DNA from 3 places in the Microbispora sp. NPDC049633 genome. Region 1 is predicted to be linked to each of the others. Evidence: riboswitches for the same ligand, from Rfam matches in the RefSeq annotation. Region 1 holds a riboswitch; each other region holds the start of a gene.
What was found. Region 1 has a riboswitch for cyclic di-AMP ahead of AB0J39_RS29270 (CHAP domain-containing protein). Riboswitches for the same ligand answer to the same signal wherever they lie in the genome.

Region 1 (7,482 bases):
CACGGGTCGATCCCGGCCGGCGCGGGAGTGGTGTCGGTCGACCAGGGCGGCATCCGCGGCTCGCGGCGGAGCAACCCGGCGACGTACACCGGGCTGCTCGACCCGATCCGTAAGGCGTTCGCGAAGGCGAACGGCGTGAAGCCGGCGCTGTTCAGCGCCAACTCCGAGGGTGCCTGCCCCACCTGCAACGGCGCCGGTGTCGTCTACACCGACCTCGCGATGATGGCCGGCGTCTCCACCACATGTGAGGAGTGCGAGGGGAAGCGGTTCCAGGCATCGGTGCTGGAGCACCGCCTCGGGGGGCGCGACATCAGCGAGGTGCTCGCGATGCCGGTGACCGAGGCCCAGGAGTTCTTCGGCTCCGGCGAGGCGCGCACACCGGCCGCGCGTGCCATCCTCGACCGGCTCGCCGACGTCGGGCTCGGCTACATCACCCTCGGCCAGCCGCTGACCACGCTGTCCGGCGGCGAGCGGCAGCGGCTCAAGCTGGCCACCCACATGGCCGACAAGGGCGGGATCTACGTCCTCGACGAGCCGACCGCCGGCCTTCACCTCGCCGACGTCGAGCAGCTGCTCGGGCTGCTGGACCGGCTGGTCGACGCCGGCAAGTCGGTCATCGTCATCGAACACCACCAGGCGGTGATGGCGCACGCCGACTGGATCATCGACCTCGGTCCCGGCGCGGGTCACGACGGCGGCCGGATCGTCTTCGAGGGCACCCCGGCCGACCTCGTCGCCGCCCGCTCCACCCTCACCGGCCAGCACCTCGCGGCCTACGTCGGCGCCTGACCCGGGCCACCCGCGCGGGCGTACGGGCAGGGCCCGTCGCCCTCGGCCCCTGCCCCATCGGAGCAGGGGCCGGCGGTGACCACGGACGGGCGTCACGTCGCCGCGCCGCTTGACCCTGACGCTGGGTCAATCTCTCAGCATGGGGGCATGACCACGAAAACCGGTGCGACCCAGGTCGCCGGACTGCGCACGTCGCACGGCGAGCACGACGACGATGGAGAGCGGGCCGAGAGAGGCGACAGGACGACGCGGCATTTCATGATCCACCACGACGGCGTCACGATCCCGGTGTCCCGCGACGGCCGGGGACGACCGCTGGTCCTGTGCCCCGGTCTGAACTCGACACAGGCCGACCTGCAGGAGCTGGCCGAGCTGCTGCGGCACGACCACGAGGTGGTGACATTCGACCTGCGCGGCCACGGCCTCGCCTCGGCCGCCGGCCGGTACTCCTTCGAGGCCTTCCTCGGCGATCTCGCCGCGGTGATGGCGGAGCTGGGAAACCTCGGCCTGTCCGCGGCGCCCGTGCTGGTGGGCTACTCGCTGGGCGCTGACCTGGCCGTGCACTACGCCTCCGAGCATCCCGGCGCCGTCGCCGAGCTCGTGCTCATCGACGGGGCGAACCCGGTGTCCGAACCGTTCATCACCGAGTCCGTCCTGCCGGAGTTTCGCGCCATGTGGGAAGATCAGTCGGCGCGGCAGGAGGCCGAGCGGGGCACTGCCCGTCAGGTGTCGCTCACCGCCCGGGAGATTCTCGACCTGAACCTCGAGATCGACGTGATTCGGTCCGAGATCCTCGACCGATACGAAGAGATCGACCGGCCCATCAAAATGATCATGTCGACCTCGATGGCCGGCGAGAGCGGCGAAGGGCACGCACCGCGGTTCAACCGGATCTGGCGTGCCGGCGTCGAGCGGCTTGTCCACGAGCACCCGCACATCACCACCACATGGCTCGACGCCGACCACCGGCTGGTCTTCACCCATGCCCCGCGGATCGCCCAGATCATTCGTGGTGCGGAAGGCCCACCCGGCCAGGCGACCTCTTGAGCGACTCCTGGAGACCGGTCTGATGCTGACCATCGGCGAGCTGGCGTCCTACGCCGGAGTGACGGTGCGCGCGGTGCGGCACTACCACGCCAAGGGGCTGCTGCCGGAGCCGGAGCGCGACCACTCCGGCTACCGCAGATACGACGCCGGCGCCGTGATCGAGCTGATCAGAATCCGGACCCTCGCCGAGGCCGGGGTTCCGCTGGCGCGGGTGCGGGAGCTGCTGCGGGCCGGTGAGGAGGAGTTCGCCGCGGCGGTCGCGGACATCGACAGGCGGCTGCGGGCGGAGATCCGGGAGCGGCAGCGGCATCGCGAGCGGATCGCCCGGCTCGCCTCCGGGGACGGCCTGGCGCTCCCTTCGGAGGTGGTCGAGTATCTCGACCGGCTGCGGGCGCTCGGCGTCGACGAGCGAATCGTCCGGGCCGAGCGTGACGGCTGGATCCCGCTGGCCGCGCACTCACCCGCGCGAGTCGCGGAGTGGATGGCGAGAAAGCGCGAGCAGATCGACGACCCGCTGCTCGCCGGCTTCTACCTCACCCTGAGTCAGGCTCTCGACCGAGCCGACGACGACCCGCGGCTGGTCGAGCTGGCCGACAAGCTGGCCGCCTACATCACGCGGATGGCCGACGAGCGCGGCGAGGACTATGTCGACGACACCGACATCGAGTCACCGCTCGTCACGCTCATGGACACGCTGGCGTTCGACACCGTGCCGCCGGCGCGTCGGCTGATCGAGCTGCTGAGGCAGCGGGGCTGGACCGGCTGGACCAAGCTCGAGCGCGTGGCCCCCAGGCCGGGCGCGCCGCGTGGGCGGCCGACGACGTGAGCGTTCGCGCCGGGCGCCCGTGGCGGGAGGTACGGCGAAGCGCGCCGGGGTGTCCGGCGCGCTTCGAGGCGTCGGGCGTCAGGCGGCAGCGGCGGCTTCGCCCGGGTACATCGGGTAGCCGTACCCGACCACCTGCCAGGTGTTACGGGTGCGGGCCTCGACGGCGCCGTTGCCGGTGTTGCCCTCGATGGTCCGGATGGTGCCGTCGCCGTTGTCCTTGACGACGAAGCCGACGTGCACGATGTCGTCGATGTCCTTGCTGCCGTTCCAGTTGAAGAACACCACCGCGCCCGGCTTGGGCGTCCGGCCCCAGCGGCCGTGATCGGCGAACCAGTGGGCGTGCTCGACGGTGTAGGCGTCGGAGCCCATGACCGGCCCGATGCCGAGCTGGTGACCGACCCAGGAGACGAACATGTCACACCAGGGCGCGTTCAGGTAGCCCTTCAGATTGCCTCCGTCGCGGGCGAGGGTCTCCTGGGCGCGGGGAGTGGTCATGTACCACTGCTGGAACTTCGTCCCGCCGCCGTAGGCGTTCTCGCTGATCCCGACCTGGCTCTTGGCCAGGTTCAGCACGTCGGTGGCGCTGACCTTGGGCAGGGTCTTGGCGATCTCGGCCATGGACTGCGTGGCCGCCGGGCCCTTGCCGGTGGCGGGGTTGTCGGCGTGCGCGGCCGGTGCCGCGACAAGCACGGCCGAGGCGAGGGCGGTGCTCGCGAGGGCGGCGCGGACGCAGGTGTTGAGGACGTGCATGGTGGGGCGAACTCCCTTACTTCCATGCCGCCTACCGGGTTAGCTGACGGGTTCGGGCTGGAAGGCGCCCTACGGCAGGCATGCCGATTCACCCCAGGAGAGGTGGGTCCCCGGCTCCGCGCGGACGCGGACTCGGCGGCCGGGCGGCAAGCCGGGATCGGCCGGCCGCGTCGGTCTGAGGAGGGCTTCTTGACCATTGAATGAGCAAGTGCGCCCTGAGCTGCCTAAAAGGTAATAGACCAGGTCAAACCGGTCAAGTTAGAACAACTCGGATTTTACTCACGAGCAGGGAGAGACCGGGCGACAGTGGGTACGGCACTCCGGATGTGATCAGCTCTGAGCCGCCCCGGGCAGGCGCACGGTCACCGTCAGGCCGCCCGCCGGCCGGGCGTCCGCCTCCGCCGTGCCGCCGTGCGCCACCGCGATGGCCCGCACGATGGACAGGCCCAGCCCCGCCCCCCGGGCGGAGCGGACGCGGTCGCCCCCGAGCCGGCGGAACGGCTCGAACAGATCGTCCACCTCGTAGGGCGGGACCGCAGGCCCGGTGTTCTCCACCGTCACGCTCACCCCGGTCTCGTCCTCCCGCAGCCGGACCCAGACCTCCCCGTCCCGCACGTTGTACTTGATCGCGTTCTCCAGCAGGTTGATAAGGCAGCGCTCCAGCAGGAGCGGATCGCCGTACGCGACCGCCCGGCGCAGGTCCTCGTGGACGACCACCTTCCCGCGGCGCGGCTGCAGGTCGATCTGCTCCATCGCCGTACGGACGACCTGCCGCAGGTCGACCGGCCTGCGGGCGGTGAGTTCCTGCTCCGACTGGGCCAGCATGAGCAGGCCCTCGATGAGCCGTTCGTGCCGGGCGTTGGTGCCGAGCAGCGCCCGGGCCAGCGCCTTGAGGTCCTCCGACGCCGCCGGCTCCTCCAGCGACACCTCCAGCACCGTACGGTTGACCGCGAGCGGGGTGCGCAGCTCGTGGGAGGCGTTGGCGATGAACCGACGCTGGGCGTCGAACACCCGGTGCAGCCGGTCGAGCATCGCGTCGAAGGTGTCGGCGAGCCGTTTGACCTCGTCCTGGGGGCCGCTCAGGGCGATCCGCTCGTGCAGCGTGCTCTCCGACAGCCGCTGCGCGGTCTCGGTCACCCGCTCCAGCGGGCGCAGCGCGCGGTCGGCGACCAGGTATCCCAGCAGCACCGCGACGGCCCCGACCAGGATCATGACGATCAGCGACGACCCGAGGACGTCGCTCAGCACGCCGGCCGCCCCCTGCTCGACATCGGTACGCACCCGCTGCGCGAGCATGTCGGCGCCGGGCAGCGCGCCGCCCGGGACGGCGTCGGGGGTGCCTCCGCCGGTCACCTTCGACCCCACCGCCACCACGAACCGCTGGTTGAGCGCCCGAGCCGTCAGCAGGTGGGTGAACCACAGCAGCACAGACCCCGCCACGAAGAACAGCCCGCCGTACAGCAGGGCGAGCCGCATGCGCAGGCCCAGCCTGCCCCAGAAGAACAGGGCACGCGTCACAGCCGGTACCCCCGGCCCGGCACGTTCTCGATCACGGCAGGGACGCCCAGCTTGCGGCGCAGCGAGGTGATCGTGACGCGCAGCACGCCCGTCCCGGCGTCTGAGTGCTCGTCCCACACATTGGCGCGCAGCCGTGCCGAGGTGACCAGGTCGCCGCCGGCCCGCATCAGCTCGTGCAGCACGTCGAACTCCCTGCGGCCCAGCACCACCTGACGCCCGTCCCGCACGACCGTACGGCGGGCGGGGTCGAGCCGGATCCCGGCCCGCTCCAGCACGGGCGGCACCGCACGGGACGAGCGCCGGGCCAGCGCCCGGACCCGGGCCACCAGCTCGGCGAACGCGAACGGCTTGACGAGGTAGTCGTCGGCGCCCAGGGACAGGCCGCCGACCCGGTCCCTGATCCGCCCGGCCGCGGTCAGCATGAGGATGCGGCTCGCCCCGCCCGCGCCGATCAGCTCCCGGCAGACCTCGTCCCCGTGCACGTCGGGCAGGTCGCGGTCCAGCACGACCACGTCGTAGTCGACGTAGGCGGTCAGCTCCAGCGCCTCCCGCCCGTCGTAGGCCACGTCCACGGCGATCGCGTGCAGCCGCAGCCCCCGGGCGACCGCGTCGGCCAGCTGTTCCTCGTCCTCGACCACGAGCACCCGCATCCCAACCTCCCGCTCGGCTCCGAGCGTGACGCACGAGGTGTTAGCCGCGGATAAGCACGGACGAGCCGATCTCGCTTATCCGCGTTTAGCACCGCCTCCGCTGGAGTTGGGCCGCGTCCCGGGCGAACGTCCCGGGAGAGGAGGAGCGACTCATGCGCGTACGACCGCCACGCGCCCTGGCACCGGCCCTCGGGCTCGCGCCGGCACTGGCATTGGCACTGGCATTGGCACTGGCCGCCTGCGGCGCGGCCCCCACCGGCGACGGGGTCGCCAGTGCCGGCGGCGCCGCCTCCACCGCGACGGCGAAGCCGTCCGCGCGAGGCCCGGCCGACCTGCAGGAGGCCCAGCTGAAGTTCGCCCAGTGCATGCGCGAGCACGGCGTGGACATGCCCGACCCCGGCCCCGACGGACGCGTCCGCATCACCGGCAAGAAGGGCGAGGAGGCCACGATGCGCAAGGCCATGCAGGCCTGCGAGCACTTCATGAAGGACGCGGTCGGCGACAAGCTCGGCGGCGACGATCCCGAGGTGCGCGACCGCATGGTCAGGTTCGCCCAGTGCATGCGCGAGCACGGTGTCGACGTCCCCGACCCGGCGCCCGGGCAGGGACTCCAGATCAAACTCAAGCCGGGTCAGGAGAAGGCGATGGACGAGGCGCAGAAGGCCTGCGAGGAGTTCGCCCCGGGGAGGAACGGGTGAGGACGAGCCTGGTGATCGCGGGCGCGGGCGTCCTCGCGCTGGCCGCGGGAACGGTCGTCGCCGTGGCGGGCGGCGACGGCGCCGGCGCGGCCGAGCCGTCCCCGCCTCCGGTCCCCGCCACCGCGCCGATCACCCGCCAGGACCTGGTCGACACCAAGACCGTCGAGGGGGCGCTGACCTACTCGGGCGAGCGGCGGGTCAGCACCGACGCCTCCGGCACCGTGACCTGGGCGCCCGCCGAGGGCGCGGTCGTCCGGCGCGGCCGTCCGCTGCTCAGGGTCGACCGCAGGCCGGTCGTCCTCATGTACGGCGCGCTGCCGATGTACCGGCCGCTGCGGCAGGGCGTCGACGACGGCCCGGACGTCGAGCAGCTCGAACGCAACCTCAAGATCCTCGGCTACGGCGACGACCTGACCGTGGACGACCACTTCAGCTACGCGACCCATCTGGCCGTCAAGCGGTGGCAGGACGACGCCGGGCTGCCCGAGACCGGGCAGGTGGACGCCTCCCAGGTGGTCTTCCTGCCCGCCGCCGCCCGGGTGACCGACGCCGGGGTCGAGGTCGGCGGCAGGATCACCCCCGGGCGCCCGGCCCTCACCGTGTCGGGCGTACGGCGGTTGGTGCACGTGGACCTGTCCACCGACGACCAGACGCTGGCCAGGAAGGGCGCCGGGGTCACCGTGGAACTGCCCGGCGGCGAGCGCGTCACCGGCAAGATCACCTCGGTCGGCACGGTGGCCGAGGCCGTCTCCGGCGAGCGGGGACAGGACGAGGGCAGCACGGTCGACGTCGACATCACCCTGAGCAAGACCCCCAGGACCCGCCTCGACAGGGCCCCGGTCGAGGTGGAGCTGGTCAGCGAGCGGCGCAAGGACGTCCTGGCCGTCCCCGTGGAGGCGCTGCTGGCCCTGCGCGAGGGCGGATTCGGCGTCGAAGTGGTCGAGGGCGCATCCACCCGTGTGATCCCGGTGGAGCTCGGCGCCTTCGGCGGCGGCATGGTCGAGATCACCGGCGCCGGGCTCGCCGAGGGCATGCGGGTCGGGGTGCCCGCCGCATGAACCGGCTGAGCCGGCCCGGCCTCCCGGGCACCGCGTACACCCCCGGTGACGTGCCAGATGGGCAGCCCCCCGCGCCGGGCGGGCCGTACGTGGTGGAGCTGCGCGAGGTGACCAAGGTGTACGGGCGAGACGTGCGGGCGCTGCGC
Region 2 (7,482 bases), on a different contig from region 1:
TGCTAGACAGATGAGTGAGACATTTGTACAGTTCCTGGCATGAGGAACATCCTGATCTCCGGCGGGAGCGTCGCCGGGCTGACCCTGGCCTTCTGGTTGCGCGAGCACGGGTTCGCGGTGACCGTCGTGGAGCGCTCGCCCGCGCTGCGGGACGGCGGCTACAAAATCGACATCCGCGGAGCGGCGCTCGACGTCGTCGGCCGCATGGGGCTGCTGGACGAGGTGCGACGGCGCGGCACGGACATGCGGATCGCGCGCTTCGTCGACGCGCGCGGCAGGCAGCTGGGCACGATGGACGCCCGGTTGTTCGGCGGCCGCGAGGGTGACGACGTCGAGATCATGCGCGGCGACCTCGCCGGGCTCCTGTACGCGGCGGCCGGGAGCGGCGTCGAGTACGTCTTCGACGACTCCATCACCAGCCTGAACGAGACTCCCAAAGGCGTGCGCGTCACCTTCGCGAGCGGCCCTCCGCGTACGTTCGACCTGGTGGTGGGCGCCGACGGCCTGCACTCGAACGTGCGCGCGCTGGCCTTCGGCGAGGAGTCCCGGTTCGTCCACGACCTCGGGCACCACATCTCGATCTTCACGGTGCCGAACCATCTCCACCTGGACCGCACCGAGATGATGCACCCCGCCCCGGGCAGGAGCGCGGGGATGTACAGCACCGGGGACGCCGACGACGCCAAGGCGATGTTCCTCTTCTCCTCGCCGCCGCTCGCCTACGACCGGCGAGACGTCGCCCGGCAGAAGAAGCTGCTCGCCGACGCCTTCTCCGGTCAGGGCTGGGAGGTCCCGCGCCTGCTCGACGCGATGGAGGACGCGCCGGACTTCTACCTGGACTCGATCAGCCAGGTGCGCATGGACCGGTGGTCGTCGGGCCGGGTGGCACTCGTGGGCGACGCGGCCTACGCGGCCTCGCCCGCGTCCGGCCAGGGCACCAGCCTGGCCCTGGTCGGCGCCTACGTTCTGGCGGGCTGCCTGGCCGAGGCGGCGGGAGACCACGCCGCCGCGTTCGCCGCCTACGAGCGTGAGATGCGGCACTTCGCCGAGGAGAACCAGAAGCTCGCCGCGAACAACCTCAAGGGCATGGTGCTGAAGTCGGCGACGCAGATCAAGTTCCAGATGCTGATGTTGCGGCTGATGCCGCACCTGCCGGGGAGGAACCGCATGATCGAGCGGATCACCGAGCCGATCCGCAGGGCCGCGACCGCGATCACGATCAGGGACTACCGGACGCCGGCCTCGCGATAGACCCACAACAATTCCCGGATCTGCGGCATCTCACCCAGCATGAGATTGCGCATGACCCTCGGGGCACTGCTCCTGACCGCCGTACCGCTGGCCGCGCGGCCCGCGGCGGCCGCCACCCCGGTAACGATCGCGTACGCCCAGCGGACGCAGACCTGGGAACTGGTGCTGACCGACGGAGACGTGGTGCCGGTGCCGGAAGCGCTCGCGGTGGCGCCCAAGGACGCGGTCAACGCCGGGACCCGGGCCGCGTTCCTGGTCAGCGGGGACGGCCGGCATTACTTCTACTTCCGCAAGTCGGACGGGGTATTCGTCCGGCGGACCCTGCACGGCGAGGAGAAGCCGATACGCGGGGTGACGGCGACCGCGATCGGCGAGGAGTGGCCGTCGGTGTCGGACGACGGCGGCTTCGTGGTCACCGGGACCTCGGCGCCGGGGCTGGGGGCCCTGGTGGACCTGCGAAAAGGCAGGACGTTGCCGCTGCCCGCGGGCAGGGACGACTGGAACCTCGCGGGGTTCAGCCCGGACAGTGAACGGCTGCTGCTGCAGGGGGTGGTAGGGGGCCGCGTGACGGTGTTCGACCGGGCGCTGCGTGCCCGGTTGCGGCCGAAGACGCGAAAGTGGGTGGTGGCCCTGGCGAACGACTACGTGACGGCGGCGGTGCCCGTCGGCTCGTGGCCGGAGTCCCGCAAGCTACGCCTGCTCAACCTGCGCACCGGCCACGAGAGCGGCACCGTGACCGTGCGGCTGCCCCGTGGGCAGCAGATCGACGACCTCGACTTCGACACGGCGGGGCGCGTGGTCGTGCGCTCGAAGACCAAGACCGGCGTGGCGGTCTACCGGGTCTCGAAGACGACCGGCAAGGCGACGCCGCTACGCACGATCACCAGGCCCGACACGCGGGTCTGGGTGCTCCCGGGAGACAGCACGTACGAACCGTGGACGGAGAAGGCGAGCAAATCGTCCCGGTGACGAAGTGAACCGACCCTCTCCTCCGAACGTCATCCTCATGACGGAAGGGGAGGCGTTGTGCGTACCGTGTTCGTCTCGGGGATGACGGCGCTCGGGCTGGCGTGCGCGCCCGCCGTGGCGGCCTCCGGCGTGACCCACGAGGGCGGCCGGGCCGGGGAGACCGCCGCGTGGCGGCTGGCCAGGGTGAACACCCTGCCCGGTGACGACGTCCTCGACGACGTGACGGTCCTGGCCGACGGCTCCGTGTGGGCGGCCGGTCACCGGGTCGCGAACGGGAAGCAGCGGGGCCTGGTCCAGAGGTACGACGGCCGGGCGTGGCAGGTGGTCCCCGGCGCCCCGCCGTACGAGCTGAAGGCCGTGGCGGCCACCTCGAACAGCAACGCTTGGGTCTTCGGCCAGGGGAAGGCCGCCCGGTGGAACGGCCGCGCGTGGACCACCTTCTCGCTGGGCGGCGCGTTCTCGGCGACGGACGCCGACGCGACGGGCGCGAAGGACGTCTGGGCGGTGGCCGGGTCCTCGGCCTCGGCCAGGCACTGGAACGGATCCTCGTGGAAGAGCGTCCGGCTGCCGGCTCACGCCGCCGCCGTCGACGCGTACAGGGCCCGCGACGTCTGGGCGGCGGGCAGCAAGGGCGACCGTCCCGCGATCATGCGGTGGAACGGAGGGTCCTGGGCGCTGGTGCCCACACCCGCGGTCAAGCTGCCCGCCCCCGACGCCGTCGCGTTCCTCGCCGACATCGCCGTCGTGAGCCCGGGGAACGTGTGGGCCGTCGGCGGCGTCACCTGGGAGGGCGCGGACGACGAGGGTGACGACGTCACCTACAACCGCACCCTGGTGATGCGCTGGAACGGCACGTCCTGGTCCGCCTCGGTCGGCGCCGCCAACGCGCAGCCGTACACGGAGGTGGAGCCCGACGGCAAGGGCGGCATGTGGGTCGTGCAGGGCAACTGGAACCCCACCCTGTGGCACGTGACGGGCTCGGCGTGGAGGAGCGTCCCCCTCCCCCGGAAGGCGGGCACCGACGCCGTCCTGTCCTCGATCGCGCGCAGGCCGGGCACGGCGGCGCTGTGGGGCGCGGGTTTCACCGTGCCGCAGGGCGACCCCGACGACCCCTCGGCCAACGGCACGTTCTGGCGTACGCGCTGATCTTCACGATGCCGGAAGCTTCCCTCCGGCTCTCGTCCGGGTGTGACGAGCGCCACGTTTCTCCAAGCACGCGGCTCTGACCTGCGATTATGTGGCCATGATCCCTTTTATGGGCTTCTTACCCTTTATGTGCCCTTTGCCCGGATATGGGAGAGCTTGGTAGTTTCCTTGCCCTGCGACGGCGGCGTACCCCATGACGCCGCCGTAGCGGAACCGGCACCGCCGTGCTTGAAAACGAAAATCCACTGTCACCGTCGTCGTGTCCTCTCCGCCCCCCAGGGCGCCGGTGACGCCGAATCCGTGCGGCAAGGAAGCACGGAGCCGGGGAACCAGTCGACCTTCGCACGAAGGTCCGGGGTGAATCGGCGCGCCGAGCGCCGTAGGGCGACTTCCCTGCCCGAATCCGTCAGCTAACCCGGTAGGCGCAAGCGGAAGACTCTAGGAGAGACCCCCTGTCTACCAACCCCGCCACCCTGTCCCGCATCGCCCGCGTCACGATCGGTGGCGTCGCGCTCACCGCCTCTGTAGCGGCCTTCGGCGCACTGCCCGCGGCCGCCGCTCCGGGGACGGTCACGGCACCACAGCCCGCCTCGACGCTCATCCCGCCCCAGCCCCCCGCGACGGGAGCCACCCCGGACACCGCCGCGGCGCCCACGACCCCGACCCCGATCCCGACTGCGGCGGCGACCACGGCGGCGACCACCGCCGGGGCCACCCCGGACGCCGCCGCGGCCAAGAAGCTCAGCAAGTCCGCTCTCCAGCAGGAGAAGGCCGAGCGCGCCATCAAGGTGGCGAAGAAGCAGCTCGGCGACCCCTACGTGTGGGGCGCCACAGGCCCGCGGGCGTTCGACTGCTCCGGGCTGGTCCAGTTCGCCTGGCGCAAGGCCGGGATCAAGCTCCCGCGCACGACGTGGTCGATGCTCAACGCCGCCAAGAAGAAGGTCCGCCTGGCCCACCTCAAGCCCGGCGACCTCGTCTTCACCAGCGGCGGCGGCCACGTGGGCATGTACATCGGGCACAAGAAGGTGATCAACGCCCCCCACAGCGGCGCGGTGGTCCGCATCGACAGCCTCAAGGGCTACTGGAGGAGCAGCTTCCTCACCGCCGTACGCCCGGGGGTCTGACACCGGGCGCGAGGACGACGGTTCCCGGCCTGCGGCGACGCAGGCCGGGAACCCCGCGCGCGCCCGCGCCCTCGGAAACAGGAAACCTCCGGTCGGGCGACACCGACCGGAGGTCTCATGAATCCTGCGTCACATCGTCAGCGCTGCAGCGTCAGCACGCCCGGCCGGTAGGGCAGGAGGCCGTAGTCGACGCCGTTGGAGCTGGGGCTGCGGCCCTGGTAGAGCAGCTGCAGGTTGCAGGCGTCGACGGTCTTGGTCTGGTCGGGGTTGCTGCGGACCAGGTCACCGTGACTGATGTCGTTGGTCCAGGTGGCGCCGCTGTTGGCCTTGCCCGCGAAGGGGTTGCTCTCGCTGGTGGCCTGCGGGGTCCACGAACCACCCAGGCTGGTCGCCGTGTACGAGCGGAAGTAACGGCCCTGCGAGCCGATCGACTCGACCAGCATCAGGTACTTGTTCAGGCCCTGGAGCTTGTAGACCTCGACGCCCTCGAACAGGTTGTTCGTCGTGTCGCTCATGATCTGGGTGTAGTTGGAGCCGAAGCTGCTCGGGAAGTTCCCGATGGGCATGCTCTGCCGGTAGATCTTGCCGTTGTCCCCGGCGAAGAACAGGTACATGTTCTGGCCGTCACCGATGAGGGTCTGGTCGATGGGGCCGGTGCCGGAGCCGGTGATGCTCGCCGTGGACAGCGTCTGCTGCGCCGACCAGCTGTTCACGTTGCTGGGGTCGCTGGAGGTCCGGTAGGAGAAGGCGGTCCCGCCCCACTGGTAGGCCAGCACCCAGATGTTCTTCGGAGCGAAGTAGAACAGCGTGGGCGCGACGGCCGAGAAGGGCATCGTGTTCTGGCTGGCCGAGGCCATGTCGGACCAGTTGGTGAACAGGCCGAAGTTCATCGAACCCCAGCTCGTGCCCGTGTTGTGCGTCGTCGCGTAGACCAGGTGCTTGCCGTTGTAGACGACGTTGGTGAAGTCCTTGAGCGAGACCCATCCGGACTTCGGGTTCGCCAGCGAGCCCGTGGAGGTCCAGCGGTACGTCGACGGGAGGTCGCACGTGCCGCCGGTCGGCGTCACCGTCGGGGACGGTGACGAGCTCGGGCCGCCACCTCCGCGGATGCTCCACTTCTGGTTGTCGCCGCCCCAGCAGCTGTAGAGCTGGACCTGGCTGCCGTTGGCGGTGCCGGCGCCGACGACGTCCAGGCACAGCCCGGACGCGACGCCCACGATGGTGCCGTCGGAGTTCTGGCGCCACTTCTGGTTGTTCTGGCCGTTGCAGGACCAGATCACGACCTTGGTGCCGTTCGTCGTGCCCATGTTGTAGGCGTCCACGCACCGGGTGCCGTTGAAGGTCCGCAGCTCACCGGCGGAGGTGAACTCGAAGCCCTGGTTCGCCTGCCCGTTGCAGTCGTAGATCTGCAGGGCGGTGCCCAGCGCGTCGGTGTTGCCCGCCACGTCCAGGCAACGCCCCGACGCCGCACTCACCAGGGGTGCGGGCGCCGCCGACGCCGGCACCGCCCACGTCGCGGTGGCCGCCACCAACGCGGCCAGCACCGCCACGAGGCGTACGCCGACACCGACCGGCGAACGACGCCGGCCGCTCGTCATGCGAATGGGGGGTGAATCCATTGTTTCGTTCTCCTCCTTCGGGGGGTGAAAGCGTGGCGAAGCGGGCCACGCCAGGAAAAACCGCAGCGATTGCACGGAGGCGGACAGGTACAGTCCGCAATGGAAAGGCCAAGGGCGACCACGGATCTGTTAGCGCTAACATCTGGCGCAATCCCGGGTTCCTCTCCCTCGGCTACTCGTCGGTGATGGTGCAGCGGCGCGGATACGACCGGGCGAGGCACCGCGTCAAGGACGCGACTCTGCCCCCCGCCGACCACGTCCGGATGCCGCCGGGGTGGCGCGCGGCCGCGGACCGCCTCCGATCATGGAGACCCTCCTTTCCGTGGCCGGCGCGTGTTAGCGCTCACAATTCACGACGCGGAGAGCCGCGTCCACAGGTCTCGTTGCCGGTGATAATGGCGGAGCAAACTAGGATCCGCCGGGGTCCGTCAAGAGCCGACCGGGAGCTTCGGCGGCGCCTCGCGCTCCTGGAACGCACTCAGCTGGCATTACGGGCCCGGCCCGCACCGCATGCGATCCGGCACGTGATGAAACTTTCAACCGAGTACGCGCCGACGCGGGCGGCGGCCTGCCGCATCACCGATTGCCGCGCTCCCCGGCGAGCGGCCGGGAGCCCGGTTCACGGCCTGACGCCTTCGGGGAACCCGGTCCAGCGCAGGTCGGGCGGGAGGTGGCTCATGTCATTGAACATCACGAGCGTGGGCGGCAGGCCGTCGCGGTAGTCGATGACCGTCAGTGCGGTGTTGGCGCTGTTCAACCCGAGCCACCGAGACGGCGGCGCGTCCAGCGCGTGCCGCACCAGCCACGCGATCTGGTAGGCGTGCGTCACCAGCACCTCCCGTGTGTCGTGCCGGGTTCCCTCCGCGGTGGTGCCGGGGACCTTCGCGAACCGGGCGACCAGGGCCTCGGCGAGTCTGCGGCCCGAGGCCGCCTCGGTGTCGTCGTAGCCGTCGAAGAAGCCGGCCCAGGACGGAGGCGTTTCGGCCGCGCCCGGGACGTAGGGCACGTGGTCGACGAGTTCGGCGACCTCGGCCACCGGCACCCCCGGCAGGTGACGGGCGAGTTCCCGCGCGCTCGCGACGGCGCGTGGCAGCGGCGAGTGCCACACGGCGTCGACCGGTACGCCGGTGAGCCGTTCGCCCAGCAGGGCCGCCTGCCGGCGTCCGATGTCGGTGAGGTTCCCGAACGCGTCGGCCGCACCGTGACGGGCCAGGTAGAGGCGTCGAGTAGCCATGCGCAGCCGGGGCGGGAGTCCCTGCGGACCCTTCCCCGCCTCCTTTCGCCGTGGGGTGGGGCGGCGGGATGCCGAGGAGGTCAGTCGCCCTTTGCCGTGACCGTGCCGGTGGTGCCGTCGATGGTGACGACGGTGCCGT
Region 3 (7,482 bases), on a different contig from region 1:
GGCGGCCTGCGTGAGGCGAGGCCGTGCACGAACGCCTGGATGCCGCCCGGTCTGGGCGGGAAGTCGTTCGTGACGATCAGCGTCCGCTTCGTCATCCTCACCCCCGGCGTGCCACGCGCGGTCCGCCCGCGCCGCCCGAGAAGGCATTGTCGCAGCCGCGGCGGTCCCGCCGCCGAAACCCGATCAGGACCGGGCGAGCTGCCCGCGCGCGTACGCCCGCCATTCGAGGGTCAGGCGGCCGGGGGTCAGCCCGAGCACCTCCCGCAGGGCGGCGCCGATCTCCTCGCGCCGCGCGGCGCGGTAGAGGGCGACCAGCCTCCGCTCGCCGAACCGGGCGGCGATGTAGCGGCAGGCCAGCCACGCCTCCTCGTACGCCTGGGCGGGCCTGGCGGCGAAGTCGCCGGGCCCCGGCAGCTCCCGCAGCGCCGGCCTGCCGGCGGCCACGTCGGCGGCCAGCTCGGCGGCCACCGTGCGGACCGGCAGCCCGCTGTCCAAGTAGCCCACGTAGTCGGCGAAGCCCTCCATGAGCCACATCGGGACGGCGCGGGGGCCGGCGGTCGCGACGTGCGTCAGCTCATGGGTCACGACGACCAGGCGGCCCGTCGCGGACAGGCGGGCGAACGCGGCCGGCTGCACGATCACCCGGCCGCCGGTGGCGACGGCCGCCAGGCCCTCCACCTTCGCCGGCGCGGCCAGCACGGCGGTCTGCTCCTCGCCGCGAGGCACGAGGACCACCGCGCCGCCGTACCCGCCCCAGATCCTCCGCACCGCACGGTCCGCGCGATCGGCCAGCGCGGCGATCTCGGCGACCAGCGGCCGGGGCGACCCGACGACGACAGCGCGCGCGCCGCGGGCGACGGAGGCACCGGTCCACATGCCCGGATGCTCCCGCGCGGCGGCGCGGGCGTCGAGCCGCAGGGCGAGCAGCGGATCGGGCGGGGCCGCGGCCTCCGGCCCGGCCAGCAGCGCGGCCAGCGCGACGGCCACGGCCGCGGCACGGCGGGGACGGACTCCGTGGGACGGATTCGCGGGCCGGCGCCGGTCGGCCTCGGCGCGCACGCCCGGCACGCCGTCCGGCACGACTACGGGCACGCCGCTCGTGACAGTCACGCCGTGCATGGTAGCCAGCACATGCCACGGCCCCGTCCACCTCGGCGAGGTGGACGGGGCCGCAAGGACGGCACCGGTCGAGGGGGCTTGGTGACCGGCGCCCTCAGACGCCCGGACGGACGGCACCCACGAAGGTGCTCCTCCGGTAGGCGTCCAGCTTGTCGATCCGCACCCGCGTGCCGCTGTGCGGAGCGTGGACCATCTTGCCGTGCCCGACGTACATGCCGACGTGACCGCCGCCGCTGGTGAAGATCAGGTCACCGGGCTCGAAGTGCCCCCAGGACACCTTCTTCCTGACCGCGCCGCGGATGGACCACGTCGTGCGCGGCAGCCGTACGCCCGCCTTGCGCCAGGCGTACTGGACCAGGCCCGAGCAGTCGAACGCGCCCGGTCCGGTGGCCCCGTAGCGATAGGGGTCGCCGATCTGCTTCCTGGCGGTCTGCACCGCGCGCAGGGCCTTGGCCCGCTGGAGCGCGCTTCTGCTGACCTTCCGTTTGGCGGCGGACTTCTTCTTCGTCGCCTGCTTCTTCGCCGCGGCCTGGCGGGCGGTGGTGTTCGCACCGGTCGCCGTGGCCGTCTTCGGGGCCGTCTTCGTCTCGGGGGCTGTCTTGACGACCGTGACCGTCACCGTGTCGGCCGCCGCCGGATGCGCACCGGCGACCCCTACGGATGCCGTCAGAGCGGCACTTCCAAGGGCAATTCGGGCAATACGGGACAGGCTAGCGGGGGTGGTAGACAGGATCTCTCCTCGGCTCTTCCGCAAACGCCTACCGGGTTAGCTGACGGGTTCGGGCGGGGAAGTCGCCCTACGGCGCGCGATGCGCCGATTCACCCCGGACCTTCGCGTGAAGGTCGATGGTTCCCCGGCTCCGTGCCTCCTGACTGCACGGACTCGGCAGGCCACCGGCGCCGGGGATCCCGCGAGGGGGTGTTGGGGGCGCCGATGACGGTGGAATTGTTCGCGCTACCGGCCGGCCGGACCGGTTCGCGGCGGCGAGGCGTGCTCGCCGCGGCCCAGAAGCTACCCAGGACCCGGCGCGTTCGGCAAAGCCCCGCCGCCGGATAAAGATCGGATAACGAAGGCCGCGGAGAAGAAACCGCAGCTTACCCGCAGCACGGATGGCTAAATGTGACTCTGCTCACAGTCCCGCCACAGAGGCTGAGTTCGGTCACTTCAGACGCAACCATCACAGCGCGGGCGAGACGTCAGGGACGGACGGCGCCGATGGCGTGATACTCGGCAAGTGTGACAATCTTCACAACATCTCCGGTCTGCGGAGCGTGGACGACCTTGCCGTCGCCGGCGTAGATGCCGACGTGCCCGTACCCGGCGTGCCAGAGCAGATCGCCCGGCTGGAGCTCGTCCAGCGAGACCCTGCGGCTCGCGCCCCAGGCCCACTGCTCGTAGCTCGTCCGGGGCAGGGTCACCCCCGCGGCCGACCAGGCGGCCTGCACGAGACCCGAACAGTCCCAGGAGTCCGGCCCGGTGCCTCCGTAGCGGTAGGGCTTGCCGACCTGCTTGTAGGCGAACTGAAGGGCCGCCAGCGCGTTGCCCGACGCCGGCCCGGTGTAGACGATGCCGGCGCTGTTCGGGTTGCCCGGGTTGTACGTCCCGAGCGAGCGCAGCAGCTTCATCTGCTCCCTGACGAGCTTGTCGACCTTCTCCTTCTCGTCGGCGAGCTCGCTCCTGACGTCGGCGGCCTCGTTGTAGGACGCCTTGCTCTGGTCACGGCGGTCCTTGAGGCCCTGGATGGCGCTCTCGTACTCCCGGAGCCGCCCGGCGCGCTCGGCCGAGATGTGGTTGAGCGTGGCGAGGCCGCTGAGCGTGGAGTCGGGATTCGAGCTGTAGAAGACGCCGCCCCACGAGCCCATCTCGCCGACCTGGTAGCTGTTGACGGCCATCGTGACCAGCCCGGAGCGGAGCTCCTCCACCCGGACGTTGTGCTTCTTGTAGTCCTCGTTGACGGCGAGGTACTTCCGCCTCGCCTTCTTCCACTTCTCGTTGGCCGCGTTGTAGCGGTCCACGAGCTTGTCGGCCTGCTCGTTGAGCTTGTTCAGCTTCGCCTTGGCCTGCGCGACTGTGGGCTTCGGATCCGCCTGCGCGCCCGTCACCGGCATCAGCAGGACCACGGCGGCCAAACCGGTGGCCACCGGCACACGCCCTCGCACTGAGGCCCCCTTTAGATCTACGAAACCTGCGCGCGACTCTATCTAGGCGATCATGAAGCTTCAACCTGGTCGCAGGTATTCGCCGTGGTCATGACACAGGGCGACGAGGCGCGTCCGGAGCGTGCGTACGGGCGCTCAACCGCGGCCGAGCCGGCGCAGCAGCAGGAGCGAGGGCACCGGGCGCGCGCCCATGCGGCGCACCGACTCGGCCACCTCCCGGTCGGAGGAGACGACCGCGATCGCCCGCCCCGACGGCTCCGCCCGCACCAGCGTGCGGATGAGGTCGTCGGCGATCTCCCCGGGCGCGCTGAACATCACCCGGACCCCGCGCGGCGCGGACACCTGGACGGGCCCGTTCAGCTCGGCGCCGTCGAAGACGCACGTCACCTCCGCCCGCGTCTGGACGGCGAGCCCGCCGAGCCCGGTGAGCAGCCGGGCCCGCTGGTCGGCGAGGGTCAGCGAGGGGTAGCCGGTCTTGGTCACGTTGTAGCCGTCGACGATCAGGTGCAGGTGAGGGAGGGCCAGGAGCTGGTCGAGCAGCTGGGGGTCGTCGTTGGCCAGCGCCCGCGCGGGCACGGCCGTCACGCCCGGCTCGCCCGGCACGACGGCGGTCACGTAGTCGGCCGGCCTGCTGATCGTCGTGGGCAGGCCGAGCTCCTTGCGCAGCCCCGCGGCGGTGTCCTGCAGCGCGTCCAGCAGCACCCGGACCCGGGCGTCCTCGATGCTGCGGCCCTCGCGGGCGGCCCTGCGGCTCGCCTCCAGCTGGCGCTCGGCGTCCGCCAGGCGTTCCTTGAGCCGGCGCAGCTCGGTCTCGGCCGCGCCGTTGGCGCTCGCGACCCTGGCCCGCGCCTCGGCCGTCTCCGCCTCCAGCTCGGCCGCCCTGGTCTCGGCGGCCCTGACCCGCTCACGGGCCTCGTGCAGCTTGCGCCGCAGGTCGGAGTTCTCCGCGCGGGCCGCCTTGAGCTGCTCGCGCACCCGGTCGATCTCCTCCTTGGCGGAGGCTCGCTGCGCCGCGAGCTGCTCGCGCAGCCGCGTCTCCGCCTGCTCCCGCTGGCTGCCCGCCGCGGCGGCCTGCTCCAGGTCGGCCCGCGCCTGCTCGACCAGGTCCGGCCAGCCGGGCGGACGGGTCAGGTAGGCCGCCGCCGCGACCAGCACCGGCTCGGCCGCGGGGGGCACCGTACCCTCGGCCAGGCTCGTCACCAGCTCGGGCCAGGCCGCCTCCAGCGTCTCGGCCACCCGCTCGCGGAACTCCTTGTCGTTCTCCAGCTGGGCCGCGATGGGCGCGCTGCCCAGTCGGGCGCGCTTGCGTGGGTCGAACTTGGCGATGTTGCGCAACGGCGGCGGCACGGCGGCGGCGGGCATCGAGCCCAGCACCTGCGCCGCGACCTCCACCACGTGTAAGCGGACCTGCTCGGGCAACGGACGAGACAGGCCTTCTCCGGCTGAACTCATCTCGTCGCTCCTCGGCCGTGTCCTACAGATCTTCTGCCCACTGCGGTCGCCCCGGCGGCGCCTCGCGGTGCTGTCGCCCCCGAGTGCGAGAACGCCCCCCGATGCCCGCCGCCGCGAGACGTGAGCCTCGCGGCGCGCCCACCGGGCCGCCCTCACACGGCAAGATCTGCGAGACACTCCCTTGTTCTTGTCCCTTCCAAGGGTACGGCCGTCGCACCGTGTCCATGCCGCGTTCATGATCTGTCACCGGGCCGCCGGCGGTGCGGCCCGGCGCGGACGACCCGTTGGCGGGCGCCCGGCACCCGTCCGTACGCTTGGCGGCGTGTTCACCCCGCCGTACCCGATCACGACCCCCCGGCTGGTCCTGCGCCCCTTCGCCGAGGCCGACCTCGACGACCTGCACGCCTTCCACTCCCTGCCGGAGGTGACCAGACACCTGTACTGGGACGCCCGTACGCGGGAGGAGACGAAGGCCGCGCTCGACCGGAAGATCGCGTGCGCGTCGCTCGGGGAGGACGGCGACGTGCTCAGCGTGGCCGCCGCACTGGCCGGCGGAGGGCCGGTGATCGGCGATCTCACGCTGTTCCTGCGCAGCCGTGAGCACCGCCAGGGCGAGATCGGCTTCGTCTTCAATCCGGCCTGCCAGGGCCGCGGACTGGCCACCGAGGCGGCCCGCGAGATCCTGCGCATCGGGTTCGAGGGTCTCGGGCTGCACCGCGTCCACGGCAACTGCGACGCGCGCAACACCGCCTCCGCCCGCCTGATGGAGCGGCTCGGCATGCGCAAGGAGGCCCACCTGGTGGAGAACGAGTTCTTCGCCGGCGCGTGGAGCGACGAGCTGATCTACGCGATGCTGGCCCGCGAATGGCACGCCGGGGCGGCGTCCGCGTAGCTCCCCACCTGGCCGTTCCTTTACCGTCGCATGGGGCCGGTACGGCAATTGTCGGTCGGCGTCTCTATGGTCTTGGGCGTGGATGCGGTACAGGGCACGCTGGACGAGCTCGGCACTCCCCTGCGGGAGGTGACGTTCGTCGTCTTCGACCTGGAGACCACCGGCGGCTCGGCCGCGGAACACGCCATCACCGAGATCGGCGCGGTGAAGGTGCGCGGCGGCGAGGTGATCGGCGAGTTCGCCACGCTGGTCGACCCGGGCGGACCGATCCCCCCGTTCATCTCCGTGCTGACCGGCATCACCGACGCGATGGTCGTGGCCGCGCCGAAGTTCTCGGAGGTGCTGCCGAGCTTCCTGGAGTTCGTCGCCGGGACGGCGCTGGTGGCGCACAACGCGCCGTTCGACATGTCGTTCCTGAAGGCGGCGTGCCAGGCCAACGGGTATCCGCCCCCGGCCAACCCGGTGGTGGACACGGCCGACCTCGCACGCCGGGTGCTGACCCGCGACGAGACCCCCAACTGCAAGCTCGCCACCCTCGCCCGGATCTTCCGCAGCTCCACCGAGCCCTGCCACCGGGCGCTGGCCGACGCGAGGGCCACGGTCGACGTGCTGCACGGCCTCATCGCGCGGGTCGGCTCGCTCGGTGTGCACACGCTGGAGGACCTGCGCGGCTTCGTGCGCGCCCCCACCCCGGAGCAGCAGCGCAAGCGCCACCTGGCCGACGGGGTGCCCGGCGCGCCGGGCGTCTACGTCTTCGAGGACGCCAGGGGCGAGGCGCTCTACATCGGGAAGAGCTCCAACCTGCGCAACCGCGTGCGCAGCTACTTCACCGCGAGCGAGACCCGTTCGCGCATCCGCGAGATGGTCGGCATCGCCGAGCGGGTCAGGACGATCGTCTGCGCCACCGCGCTGGAGGCTGAGATCCGCGAGCTGCGGATGATCGGAGCGACCAAGCCCCGCTACAACAGGCGGTCCCGCTTCCCGGAGCGGGCGGTCTGGCTCAAGCTGACCGACGAGCCGTTCCCCCGGCTCAGCGTCGTGCGGGAGGTCCGCGACGACGGGGCGGCCTATCTCGGCCCGTTCGGCAGCAGCCGCACGGCCGACGACGCGCGGACGGCCATGCACGAGGCGCTGCCGCTGCGGCAGTGCACCGAACGGATCTCGGCCCGCGTGCGACGGCCCGCCTGCGCGCTCGCCGAGATCGGCCGCTGCGGCGCGCCCTGCGAGGGCCGCGAGAGCGAGGAGAGCTACGCCCGGCACGTGCGCCGCGCCCGGCACGCCATGGAGCAGGACGCCGAGGCGGTGTTCTCCGCCATGGAGGCGCGCATGCGGCGCCTTTCGGCCGAGCAGCGATACGAGGAGGCGGCCGTCGACCGCGACCGGCTCGCGGCCTACGTCAGGACCGCCGCGCGCATGCAGCGCCTGCGCTCCCTCACGGGCATCCCGCAGATGGTCGCGGCCAGCCCCGCCTTCGACGGCGGCTGGGACATCCACGTCATCCGGTACGGCAGGCTCACCGCGGCCGGGGTGATGCCCCGGGGCGCTCATCCCACTCCCTACGTGGACGCGCTGGTCGCCACCGCGGAGACCGTCGTCCCCGGTCCCGGCCCGACACCGGCCGCGAGCGCCGAGGAGACCGAGTGCGTGCTGCGCTGGCTCGACTCCCCCGGCGTGCGCCTCGTCCAGGTGGACGGCGCCTGGAGTCTCCCCGCGTACGGCGCGGGGCGGCTGATCGAGCGCATCGAGCGCGCCTACCGGCACCAGCGGAGCGACCGCCGTGAGGGACGGCCGCTGCGGTGACGCTAGTCTCTGGGGCGACAAGCCGAAGCCGGGAACAGCAGGAGAGACGCGCATGGTCA

Region 2: linked by a shared signal. The riboswitch ahead of AB0J39_RS11460 (C40 family peptidase) and the one ahead of AB0J39_RS29270 (CHAP domain-containing protein) in region 1 are both predicted to bind cyclic di-AMP.
Region 3: linked by a shared signal. The riboswitch ahead of AB0J39_RS29950 (C40 family peptidase) and the one ahead of AB0J39_RS29270 (CHAP domain-containing protein) in region 1 are both predicted to bind cyclic di-AMP.

The regions. Positions count from the first base shown of each region.
Region 1 covers NZ_JBFAOO010000151.1:9,757-17,238, forward strand. Annotated here, with positions in the region: gene AB0J39_RS29255 (excinuclease ABC subunit UvrA) at 1-789, shown strand, start outside; gene AB0J39_RS29260 (alpha/beta fold hydrolase) at 937-1,836, shown strand; gene AB0J39_RS29265 (MerR family transcriptional regulator) at 1,859-2,662, shown strand; gene AB0J39_RS29270 (CHAP domain-containing protein) at 2,741-3,412, opposite strand; cyclic di-AMP (ydaO/yuaA leader) riboswitch at 3,427-3,560, opposite strand; gene AB0J39_RS29275 (HAMP domain-containing sensor histidine kinase) at 3,743-4,930, opposite strand; gene AB0J39_RS29280 (response regulator transcription factor) at 4,927-5,580, opposite strand; gene AB0J39_RS29285 (hypothetical protein) at 5,733-6,278, shown strand; gene AB0J39_RS29290 (peptidoglycan-binding protein) at 6,275-7,336, shown strand; partial or broken gene AB0J39_RS29295 (ATP-binding cassette domain-containing protein) at 7,333-7,482, shown strand, end outside.
Region 2 covers NZ_JBFAOO010000032.1:33,283-40,764, forward strand. Annotated here, with positions in the region: gene AB0J39_RS11445 (FAD-dependent monooxygenase) at 40-1,251, shown strand; gene AB0J39_RS11450 (WD40 repeat domain-containing protein) at 1,303-2,220, shown strand; gene AB0J39_RS11455 (hypothetical protein) at 2,278-3,366, shown strand; cyclic di-AMP (ydaO/yuaA leader) riboswitch at 3,647-3,806, shown strand; gene AB0J39_RS11460 (C40 family peptidase) at 4,155-4,490, shown strand; gene AB0J39_RS11465 (non-reducing end alpha-L-arabinofuranosidase family hydrolase) at 4,628-6,109, opposite strand; gene AB0J39_RS11470 (histidine phosphatase family protein) at 6,729-7,343, opposite strand; gene AB0J39_RS11475 (PEP/pyruvate-binding domain-containing protein) at 7,424-7,482, opposite strand, start outside.
Region 3 covers NZ_JBFAOO010000159.1:9,700-17,181, reverse strand. Annotated here, with positions in the region: partial or broken gene AB0J39_RS29960 (alpha-(1-2)-phosphatidylinositol mannosyltransferase) at 1-95, opposite strand, end outside; gene AB0J39_RS29955 (hypothetical protein) at 184-1,110, opposite strand; gene AB0J39_RS29950 (C40 family peptidase) at 1,214-1,738, opposite strand; cyclic di-AMP (ydaO/yuaA leader) riboswitch at 1,860-2,018, opposite strand; gene AB0J39_RS29945 (NlpC/P60 family protein) at 2,317-3,279, opposite strand; gene AB0J39_RS29940 (NYN domain-containing protein) at 3,415-4,731, opposite strand; gene AB0J39_RS29935 (GNAT family protein) at 5,054-5,623, shown strand; gene AB0J39_RS29930 (DEDD exonuclease domain-containing protein) at 5,702-7,423, shown strand; gene AB0J39_RS29925 (Lrp/AsnC ligand binding domain-containing protein) at 7,476-7,482, shown strand, end outside.